Piscinibacter sp. HJYY11: one gene and its partner. The protein of the gene in region 1 interacts with the protein of each later gene in a pairwise test. Links are inferred from orthologs where the notes say so. Each region holds a gene or a part of one and is shown in the gene's direction. Other genes may lie near its edges.

The links. The genes of interacting proteins can lie anywhere in the genome.
Region 2: the proteins of odhB (region 1) and lpdA interact in binary tests that used the Escherichia coli proteins (3 or more experiments, as listed by UniProt). The link is inferred for Piscinibacter sp. HJYY11 from one-to-one orthologs.

What each region holds. Positions count from the first base shown.
Region 1 is NZ_JAERQZ010000001.1:817,781-825,639, reverse strand. Bases 2,996-5,935 are described here. They hold odhB (2-oxoglutarate dehydrogenase complex dihydrolipoyllysine-residue succinyltransferase), read left to right. Parts: upstream 2,996-3,801; coding sequence 3,802-5,070; downstream 5,071-5,935. Other genes in these bases: lpdA (dihydrolipoyl dehydrogenase), read left to right, coding at 5,081-5,935; JI745_RS03710 (2-oxoglutarate dehydrogenase E1 component), read left to right, coding at 2,996-3,687. Also shown: JI745_RS03720 (nitronate monooxygenase family protein), read left to right, coding at 1-285; JI745_RS03715 (hypothetical protein), read right to left, coding at 286-597; more of JI745_RS03710, read left to right, coding at 829-2,995; more of lpdA, read left to right, coding at 5,936-6,508; cell division protein ZapE, read left to right, coding at 6,510-7,610; JI745_RS03690 (hypothetical protein), read left to right, coding at 7,607-7,859. UniProt on the Escherichia coli protein: E2 component of the 2-oxoglutarate dehydrogenase (OGDH) complex which catalyzes the second step in the conversion of 2-oxoglutarate to succinyl-CoA and CO(2).
Region 2 is NZ_JAERQZ010000002.1:317,578-320,993, forward strand. The notes cover bases 421-3,416. They hold lpdA (dihydrolipoyl dehydrogenase), read left to right. Parts: upstream 421-1,031; coding sequence 1,032-2,801; downstream 2,802-3,416. Other genes in these bases: aceF (dihydrolipoyllysine-residue acetyltransferase), read left to right, coding at 421-454; JI745_RS25195 (MFS transporter), read left to right, coding at 451-1,029; JI745_RS25205 (TolC family outer membrane protein), read right to left, coding at 2,815-3,416. In the rest of the region: more of aceF, read left to right, coding at 1-420. UniProt on the Escherichia coli protein: Lipoamide dehydrogenase is a component of the glycine cleavage system as well as of the alpha-ketoacid dehydrogenase complexes.

The sequences.
Region 1 (7,859 bases):
GACGGCACGTCCGACGACATCGTCTACAGCAACCTCTTCACCGGCGTGCACGGCAACTACCTGGCGCCGTCGATCCGCAACGCCGGCCTCGACCCCGACAACCTGCCGACGAGCGACGCCAGTGCCATGAGCTTCGGTTCCAACCGCGTGAAGCCGTGGAAAGACATCTGGGGTTCAGGGCAGGGGATCGGCGCGGTGAAGAAGGTGCTGCCGGCGCGTGAACTGGTGCAGCGTCTGGCCAGCGAATACGCCGCCGCCCGCGAGCGGCTCGCAGCGATCGCCTGATCAGCCGGCGTCGACCGACAGGCTGCAGTCGCAGCCTTGGCCCGCGGCGATCAAGCGCCGCGCGGCCCGGCCCAGCACCTGGGCCATCCATCGCACCTTGATGTAGCGCTGCGGCTCGCTCACCACGCCGCAGCGGTACACCCGTTCACTTTCCATCCACACCAGCGCGGCGCAGCTGCCATGCCGTCGCCGGCTCACGAGCATGCCGACAGGGCAGGGCTCGGCCGCGCAGCACACCCCACAGCCATTGCAGGCTTCGCCGATTGCCGGTTTGGCGGGCGCTTCGGGCTGGATGTGGATCACGCGGTGCATGCGAGTGTGAGATTTATCCCTGTTGTCATCGTATGAAGCGCCGGGGAGTCCAATGCGGCGAAGTGACAGTGGTTCCAAGCCGGTGTTACAGTCGCGCCCAGACTTTTCAGGTCCTTCCCGTCCCCTTGATGTCAGTCAAGGCGGGTCGCAATCCGCCAGTCGGTTAAGCCGTGTCGCGGAAGGTTTATCAACCCACTACAGCCCCGGAAACCGGAGCGAAAGGTGAGCGAAATGATGCAGGAATACAGGTCGAACTCGTACCTGTTCGGAGGCAATGCGCCCTACGTCGAAGAGATGTACGAGGCCTACCTCGACAACCCGGGCTCCGTGCCCGACAACTGGCGTGCGTACTTCGACGCCCTCCAGAACGTCCCTGCGACCGATGGCACCGAGGCCCGCGACGTGGCCCACGCGCCGGTGGTGGAATCATTCGCTCAACGCGCCAAGGCCAACGCCTTCGCCGTCAAGACGAGCAGCACCGAGCTGGCCGTCGCACGCAAGCAGGTCCACGTCCAGTCGCTGATCGCCGCCTACCGCTCGATCGGCGCCCGCTGGGCCGACCTCGACCCGCTCAAGCGCCAGGAGCGCCCCAAGATCCCCGAGCTGGAGCCGGCGTTCTACGACCTGAGCGAGTCCGACATGGACATCACGTTCAGCGCGACGAACACCTACTTCACCACCGCCGAGCAGCAGACGCTGCGCGAGATCCTCCAGGCGCTGCGTGAAACCTATTGCGGCAGCATCGGCGCCGAGTTCATGCACATCACCGAGCCGGTGGAAAAGCGCTGGTGGCAGCAGAGGCTCGAGTCGATCCGCTCGAAGCCGAACTTCACGGCCGACGAGAAGAAGAACATCCTCGAGAAGCTCACGGCCGCCGAAGGCCTGGAGCGTTACCTCCACACCAAGTACGTCGGTCAGAAGCGCTTCTCGCTGGAAGGCGGCGAGAGCTTCATCGCCTCGATGGACGAAGTGGTGCAGCGCTCGGGCGTCAAGGGCGTGCAGGAGATCGTGATCGGCATGGCCCACCGCGGCCGCCTGAACGTGCTGGTCAACACCCTGGGCAAGATGCCCAAGGACTTGTTCGCCGAGTTCGACCACACCGCGCCGGAAAACCTGCCCTCGGGTGACGTGAAGTACCACCAGGGCTTCTCGAGCGACGTGTCGACCGACGGTGGCCCGGTGCACCTGAGCCTCTCGTTCAACCCCTCGCACCTGGAAATCGTGAACCCGGTGGTCGAAGGCTCGGTCAAGGCCCGCCTCGACCGCCGCGGCGACAAGGCCGGCGACACCGTGCTGCCCGTGCTGGTGCACGGCGACGCGGCCTTCGCCGGCCAGGGCGTGGTGATGGAAACGCTGGCGCTCGCGCAGACCCGCGGCTACTACACCGGCGGCACGCTGCACATCGTCATCAACAACCAGATTGGCTTCACCACCAGCGACCCGCGCGACACGCGCTCCACGCTGTATTGCACCGACGTCGTCAAGATGATCGAGGCCCCGGTGCTGCACGTGAACGGCGACGACCCCGAAGCCGTGGTGCTGTGCACCCAGCTCGCGCTCGACTACCGCCAGGAGTTCAACAAGGACGTCGTCGTCGACATCGTCTGCTTCCGCAAGCTGGGCCACAACGAGCAGGACACCCCCTCGCTCACCCAGCCGCTGATGTACAAGAAGATCGGCCAGCACCCCGGCACCCGCAAGCTCTACGGCGACAAGCTCGTCGCCCAGGGTGTGCTGCCGCCCGAGGGGCCGGACGACATGGTCAAGGCCTATCGCGCCGCGATGGACGCCGGCAAGCACACGGTCGACCCGGTGCTCACCAACTACAAGAGCAAGTACGCCGTCGACTGGTCGCCCTTCCTCAACAAGAAGTGGACCGACTCGGCCGACACCGCGCTGCCGCTCACCGAGATCAAGCGTCTTGCCGAGCGCATCACCTCGATCCCGGTCAACTTCAAGCCGCACCCGCTGGTCGAGAAGGTGCTCGCCGACCGTGCCGCGATGGGCCGCGGCGAGATCAACGTCGACTGGGGCATGGCCGAACACTTCGCCTACGCCTCCCTCGTGGCGAGCGGCTACCCCGTGCGCCTGTCGGGCGAAGACTGCGGCCGTGGCACGTTCACGCACCGCCATGCCGTGCTGCACGACCAGAACCGCGAGAAGTGGGACGAAGGCACCTGGACGCCGCTGCAGCACATCGCCGACAACCAGGCTCCGTTCGTCGTCATCGACTCGCTGCTGTCGGAAGAAGCCGTGCTCGGCTTCGAATACGGCTATGCGTCTGCCGACCCCAACACCCTCGTGATCTGGGAAGCGCAGTTCGGTGACTTCGTGAACGGTGCGCAGGTCGTGATCGACCAGTTCATCGCGTCCGGCGAAGTGAAATGGGGCCGTGCCAACGGCCTCACGCTGATGCTGCCGCACGGCTACGAGGGCCAAGGCCCCGAGCACTCGTCCGCCCGTCTCGAGCGTTTCATGCAGCTGGCGGCCGACAACAACATGCAGATCGTGCAGCCGACCACGGCCAGCCAGATCTTCCACCTGCTTCGCCGGCAGATGGTGCGCATGTTCCGCAAGCCCCTCGTGATCATGACGCCCAAGTCGCTCCTGCGCGCCAAGGATGCGTCGTCGCCGCTGAGCGAATTCACCAAGGGTGAATTCCGCACCGTCATCGGGCCGAACCACCCGGAGATCGACCCGCAGAAGGTCAAGCGCATCATCGCCTGCTCGGGCAAGGTCGCCTACGACCTGATGAAGAAGCGCGACGAGAAGAAGTCCTTCGACACCGTGATCCTGCGCGTGGAGCAGCTGTACCCGTTCCCGCACAAGGCCTTCGCCGCCGAGCTGAAGAAGTTCCCGAACGCGACCGAGGTGGTGTGGTGCCAGGACGAGCCACAGAACCAGGGCGCCTGGTTCTTCGTGCAGCACTACATCCACGAGAACATGGCCGAAGGCCAGAAGCTTGGTTACGCCGGCCGCCCGGCCTCGGCCTCGCCGGCCGTGGGCTACTCGCACCTGCACCAGGAACAGCAGAAGGCGCTGCTGGATCAGGCATTCGGCAAGCTCAAGGGCTTCGTCCTCACGAAATAAGGTATTGCGGCACGTCTGCCGCAATAACCTGCGCCGTTCGAAAGGCGTCTTCGACGCCTCTCAACGCCGCGGTTGTCGCAGCGAGTGCTCTAACGACAGCATCGAGACACAAAAATGGCAATCGTAGAAGTCAAGGTTCCGCAGCTTTCCGAATCCGTCGCCGAAGCGACGCTGCTGCAGTGGAAGAAGAAGCCCGGCGACGCCGTGGCCGTGGATGAAATCCTCATCGAGATCGAGACCGACAAGGTCGTGCTCGAAGTGCCGGCACCGTCGGCCGGCGTGATGGGTGAAATCGTCAAGGGTGATGGCTCCAGCGTCGTGAGCGACGAAGTCATCGCCAAGATCGACACCGATGGCAAGCCTGGTGCCGCTGCGCCTGCTGCGGCCGCGCCTGCGCCCGCTGCAGTAGCTCCCGCGCCGGCCGCGGCAGCGCCCGCCGCCGGCGGCAGCAAGGGCGACGTGGCCATGCCGGCCGCTGCCAAGCTGCTGGCTGACAACAACCTCGCGGTCAGCGCCGTCGCCGGCACCGGCAAGGACGGCCGTGTGACCAAGGGCGACGTGCTGGGCGCGATCGCCGGGGGTGCCAAGCCCGCGGCCGCCGCACCCGTGAGCGCACCGGTGAATGCCGCTGTCGCCAAGCCGCTGCCCGCCGTGACCGCACCTGTCGCGATGAATCTCGGCGACCGCCCCGAGCAGCGCGTGCCGATGAGCCGCCTGCGCGCGCGCGTGGCCGAGCGCCTGGTGCAGTCGCAATCGACCAACGCCATCCTCACCACGTTCAATGAAGTGAACATGGCCCCGGTGATGGAGATGCGCAAGAAGTTCCAGGAGAAGTTCGAGAAGGAGCACGGCGTGAAGCTGGGCTTCATGAGCTTCTTCGTGAAGGCGGCCGTGGCTGCGCTCAAGCGCTACCCGGTCGTCAACGCCTCGGTGGACGGCAACGACATCGTCTACCACGGCTACTTCGACATCGGCATCGCGGTCGGCTCGCCGCGCGGCCTGGTGGTGCCCATCCTGCGCAACGCCGACCAGATGACCTTCGCCGAGATCGAGAAGAAGATCGCCGAGTTCGGCAACAAGGCGAAGGAAGGCAAGCTGTCGCTCGAAGAGCTGACCGGCGGCACCTTCTCCATCTCGAACGGCGGCACCTTCGGCTCGATGCTGTCGACCCCGATCATCAACCCGCCTCAGTCGGCAATCCTGGGCGTGCACGCGACCAAGGACCGCGCCGTCGTCGAGAACGGCCAGATCGTCATCCGCCCGATGAACTACCTGGCGATGAGCTACGACCACCGCATCATCGACGGCCGCGAAGCCGTGCTGTCGCTCGTGGCGATGAAGGAAGCGCTGGAAGATCCGGCTCGCCTGCTGTTCGACATCTGAGGACACGACCATGAGCAAATCTTTTGACGTGGTCGTCGTCGGTGGCGGCCCCGGCGGCTACATCGCCGCCATTCGCGCCGCGCAGCTCGGCTTCAATGTCGCCTGCATCGACGAGTGGAAGAACAGCAAGGGCGGCCCCGCACCCGGCGGCACCTGCACGAACGTGGGCTGCATTCCCTCGAAGGCGCTGCTGCAATCGAGCGAGCACTTCGAGCATGCCGGCAAGCATTTCGCCGACCATGGCATCGGCCTGTCGAACCTGAGCATCGACGTCGCCAAGATGCTCGGCCGCAAAGACACCGTCGTGAAGCAGAACAACGACGGCATCCTGTACCTGTTCAAGAAGAACAAGGTGTCGTTCTTCCACGGCCGGGGCTCGTTCGTGAAGGCCGCCGATGTCGGCTACGAGATCAAGGTGGCGGGCGCGGCTGAAGAGAGCCTGACCGCCAAGCACGTGATCCTTGCCACGGGCTCCAATCCGCGTGCACTGCCGGGCGCGGCATTCGACGAAGAGAACATCCTCTCCAACGACGGCGCGCTGCGCATCCCCTCGGTGCCGAAGAAGCTGGGCCTCATCGGCGCCGGTGTGATTGGCCTCGAGATGGGCTCGGTGTGGCGTCGCCTCGGTGCCGAGGTGGTCGTGCTGGAAGCGCTGCCTACCTTCCTGGGTGCCGTCGACGAGCAGATTGCCAAGGAAGCGAACAAGGCCTTCGTCAAGCAAGGCTTGAAGATCGAACTGGGCGTGAAGATCAACGAGGTCAAGTCCGGCAAGAAGGGCGTGACCGTGGCGTATGCCAACGCCAAGGGCGAAGCGCAGACGCTGGAAGTCGACAAGCTCATCGTCTCAATCGGCCGTGTGCCGAACACCATCGGCCTGAACGGTGAGGCCGTGGGTCTGAAGCTCGACGAGCGTGGTGCCATCGTGGTCGACGACGACTGCAAGACCAACCTGCCCAACGTCTGGGCCATCGGCGACGTGGTGCGCGGCCCCATGCTCGCGCACAAGGCCGAGGAAGAAGGCGTGGCGGTGGCCGAGCGCATCGCCGGCCAGCATGGGCACGTGAACTTCAACACCATCCCGTGGGTGATCTACACCTCGCCGGAGATCGCGTGGGTGGGCCAGACCGAACAGCAGCTCAAGGCCTCTGGCCGTGCCTACAAGGCCGGCACCTTCCCCTTCACCGCCAATGGTCGCGCGCGGGCCCTGGGCGACACGACGGGCATGGTGAAGTTCCTGGCCGATGCCAAGACCGACGAGATTCTGGGTGTGCACATCGTGGGCCCGATGGCCTCCGAACTCATCTCGGAAGCGGTGGTGGCGATGGAGTTCAAGGCCTCGGCCGAAGACATCGCGCGCATCTGCCACGCGCACCCGTCGTTGAGCGAGGCCACCAAAGAAGCCGCGCTTGCGGTCGACAAGCGCACGCTGAACTTCTGACGTGACGGGCGTTCGAGCGCTCTACGAGCAGACGCTGGCCGAGCGGGGCTACCAGCCCGACCCGGCCCAGCTGCGCGCCATCGATGCGCTCGAACGCTGCGAGCGGGAGTGGGCGGACTACAAGTCCCGCCGCAGCAATGCGATCACCAAGCTGGTGGTCAAGCCGCCCATCCCGCGTGGCGTCTACATGCACGGCGGGGTGGGGCGGGGCAAGAGCTTCCTCATGGATTGCTTCTTCAACGCCGTGCCGCTCACCCGCAAGACCCGCCTGCACTTCCACGAGTTCATGCGCGAGGTGCACCGCGAGCTGGCTGAACTCAAGGGCACGGTCAACCCGCTGCATGAGCTGGGCAAGCGCATCGCGCGGCGCTATCGGCTCATCTGCTTCGACGAGTTCCACGTCGCCGACGTGACCGACGCGATGATCCTGCACCGTTTGCTCGAATCGCTGTTCGAGCACCGCGTGAGCATCGTCACCACTTCCAACTTCGAGCCCGACGGGCTGTACCCGAACGGCCTGCACCGTGACCGCATCCTGCCGGCGATCGAGCTGCTGAAGGAGAAGATGGAGGTGCTGAGCGTGGACAACGGCACCGACTACCGCCGTCGCACGCTTGAGCAGGTCAAGCTGTACCACACGCCGCTCGGGCCCGAAGCCGATGCCGCGATGAGCGAGGCCTTCACCCGCCTTGCCGAGAGCAAGGACGAGCCCCCGGTGCTGCACATCGAGCACCGCGAGTTGCAGGCCCGCCGCAAGGCGGGCGGGGCCGTGTGGTTCGACTTCAAGCAGCTCTGCGGTGGCCCGCGTTCGCAGAACGACTACCTCGAACTGGCAACGCAGTTCCACACGGTGCTGCTGTCAGATGTGCCGCAGATGTCGCCGCGGCTCGCCTCCGAGGCGCGGCGCTTCACGTGGCTGGTCGACGTGCTTTATGACCGTCGTGTGAAGCTCATCATGTCGGCCGCCGTGCCGCCCGAGCAGCTGTACACCGAAGGGCCGTTGGCGCACGAGTTCCCGCGCACCGTGTCGCGCCTCAACGAGATGCAGTCGACTGAATTCCTGTCGCTGGCAAAGCGGGACGTGGACACTTCGCTGACATGAAGGCCGCCGTGTTCTGTCTCGCACTCGCGGCCCTCACGGCTGCCCATGCGGCCGACCGCGAAGACCTCAAGCGCGAGCGCGAGTCCATCGAAGCCGACTACGCTCGCCGCGCCGAGGCCTGCAAGACGCAGTTCGTCGTGACGCCATGCCTCGACAAAGTGCGGATCGAGAAACAGAAGGCCCTGAGCCACGTGGCTGCGCAGGAAAACGCGCTGGACGCGGCCGAGCGCCAGGCGAAGGCGGATGCTC
Region 2 (3,416 bases), on another replicon or contig:
CGCCTCGCTCGACGGCGACCAGCTCGTGCTGAAGCAGTACTTCCACATCGGCTTCGCGGCCGACACGCCGAATGGCCTGGTCGTGCCCGTGCTGAAGGATGCCGACAAGAAAGGCATCCTGCAGATCAGCAAGGAGATGAGCGAACTGGCGGCCAAGGCACGCGACGGCAAGCTGGGGCCTGCCGACATGAGCGGCGGCTGCTTCTCGATCAGCTCGCTGGGCGGCATCGGTGGGCGCTACTTCTCGCCGATCATCAATGCACCCGAGGTGTCGATCCTCGGCCTCTCGCGCGGCGTGATGGAGCCGGTGTGGGACGGCAAGGCCTTCCAGCCGCGCCTGATGCTGCCGCTGAGCCTGAGCTACGACCACCGCGTGATCGACGGCGCTGCCGCCGCACGCTTCAATGCGTACCTCGCTCAAGTTCTGGCCGACTTCAGGAGAGTCCTCCTGTGACGACCGTGGTCGTCGTCAGAAAGGCGGGACAGGTGGCGATCGCCGGTGACAGCCTCGTCACCTTCGGCGACACCCGCCTGCCGCATGGCTACGAAAGCAACGAAAAGCTCTTCAAGGTCGCGGACTCGTGGGTCGGCATGGCCGGTACCACCGCCCACTTCCCGGTGCTGCGCCGTGCGCTCAACTGGCTGCCGCCGGAAGAGCTGAAGCTGCATTCGCGCGACGAGGTGTTCGACACCTTCCTCAAGATCCACCCGAAGCTGAAGGAAGTCTTCTACCTGAACACCAAGGAAGAAGACGCCGACCCGTATGAGAGCTCGCAGCTCACCGCACTCATCGCGAATGCCAGCGGCATCTACGGCGTGTACTCGTACCGCGAGGTCTTCGAGTTCGACCGCTTCTGGGCCATCGGCTCGGGCCGCGCGTTTGCACTCGGTGCGATGTACACCGCCTTCGACCGCGCCAAGACCGCGCGCGAGCTCGCCGAGATCGGCGTGAAGGCGGGCTGTGAATTCGACAAGAACTCCGACGGCCCCGTGAAGGTGCAGACGATCAAGCTCAAAGGAAAAGAGTGACCATGGCCGCCATTGAAATCAAGGTACCCGACATCGGCGACTTCAAGGACGTCGCCATCATCGAAGTGCTGGTCAAGCCCGGCGACAAGGTCGCGAAAGACCAGTCGCTGGTCACGGTGGAAAGCGACAAGGCGTCGATGGAGATCCCGTCGTCGCACGCCGGTGTCGTGAAGGAACTGAAGGTCAAGCTGGGCGACAAGATCAGCGAAGGCTCGCTGTTGTTGACGCTGGACGCAGAAGGCGCCGCGGCGCCTGCGCCGGCACCCGCCGCAGCAGCACCGGCCAAAGCCGCCGCCCCTGCTGCGGCACCGGCCGTGCCCGCACCTCAGGCCGCCACGCACAGTGGCGGCTCCGACCTCGAGTGCGACGTGCTCGTGCTCGGTGCCGGCCCCGGCGGCTACAGCGCGGCCTTCCGTGCCGCCGACCTCGGCCTGAAGACGGTGCTCGTCGAACGCTTCCCCACGCTCGGCGGCGTGTGCCTGAACGTCGGCTGCATTCCTTCGAAGGCGCTGCTGCACGTGGCCGCGGTGATGGACGAGGTGAAGCACTTCGACGCGCTCGGCGTGAGCTTCGGTGAACCGAAGGTCGACCTCGCCAAGCTCAAGGCGCACAAGGACAAGGTGGTGGGCAAGCTCACCGGTGGCCTCACCGCGATGGCCAAGATGCGCAAGGTCACGGTGGTGCAGGGCACGGGCGAGTTCCTCGACCCGTACCACCTCGGCGTGACCAAGGCCGATGGTGGCAAGCAGGTCATCAAGTTCAGGAACGCGATCATCGCGGCCGGCTCCGAGGCGGTGAAGCTGCCCTTCCTGCCGAAGGACGACCCACGCATCGTCACCTCCACCGGCGCGCTCGAATTGCGCCAGGCCCCGAAGCGCATGCTCGTCATCGGCGGCGGCATCATCGGCCTGGAGATGGGCACGGTCTACAGCAGCACCGTGGGTGCGCGTCTCGACGTGGTGGAAATGCTCGATGGCCTGATGCAGGGCGCCGACCGCGACCTGGTCAAGGTGTGGCAGAAGATGAATGCGCCGCGCTTCGACAACATCATGCTCAAGACCAAGACGGGCGGGGCCGAGGCCACCAAGGACGGCATCCTCGTCAAGTTCGAAGGCGAAAACGCGCCCAAGGAACCGCAGCTCTATGACCTGGTCCTGCAGGCGGTGGGCCGTGTGCCCAACGGCAAGCGCATCGGTGCCGAGAAGGCCGGGGTCACGGTCAACGAGCGTGGCTTCATCCCGGTCGACATCCAGATGCGCACCAACGTGCCGCACATCTTCGCCATCGGCGACATCGTCGGCCAACCGATGCTCGCGCACAAGGCGGTGCACGAAGGGCACGTGGCCGCCGAGGTCGCGTCAGGCGACACGCATGCGGCCTTCGATGCGCGTGTGATCCCGAGCGTGGCCTACACCGACCCGGAAGTCGCCTGGGTTGGCCTCACCGAAGACGATGCCAAGGCACGCGGCATCAAGGTGAAGAAGGGCCACTTCCCGTGGACGGCTTCCGGCCGCGCGATCGCGAACACGCGCGACGAAGGCTTCACCAAGCTGCTCTTCGACCAGGAGACAGGCCGCATCGTCGGCGGCGCGATCGTGGGCACGCATGCGGGCGACATGATCGGCGAAGTGGCCGTGGCGATCGAGATGGGCGCCGACGCGATCGACATCGGCAAGACGATCCACCCGCACCCGACGCTGGGTGAAAGCCTCGGCATGGCCGCCGAGGCCGCCGAAGGTCACTGCACGGACCTGCCGCCGGTGAAACGTTGATCGGAAAGCAACCCTAGCGGTTGCTCTCCTTCACGATGAGCCACTGGCTGCCGATCTGCTGCCAGACCAGGCTCTTCTGCATCACGTCGCTGAAGCCATCGGAGCGGTAGCTCTGCTTGAACTGCGTCTCGACACGGTCGGGCGCCAGCTCGCGCGCGAGCACTTCTTCCAGCTTCACGTTGATGTCGCCTTTCTTGGCGACGAGCCGGCGGCGCTGTGCCTTCCAGCTGTCGGCATCGCCCCGCTCCGAGCGGAAGTCGGGCGCATAGAACGACAGGTAGCGGTCGACGTCCTTGGCTTCCCAGGCGGCGGCCCAGTCGTTGAGGCGCTTCACCGACAGCGCAGCAGGGCCGTTGGCCGAGGCGGCGGTGGGCTCGCTGGGCAGGGCCGGGGCCTTCGCCACGACCGGCTGCGTGCGTGGGGTGTTGCTGCTGGTGGTCGAGCCAGGTGTGGCGGGCACGCCCTGGTTCGGCAGCAAGGAGGTGGCGCGGCGGTTGAGTTCTTCCAGGTTCAGCGGCTGGATCTCGATGGCGTCAAGCGGGCAGCGGCCCGGGCCTTCGTCGCCGGCTGACCAGTTCTCGGTGCCCGCCGGTGCTTCGCGGTCGCTGCGCAGGC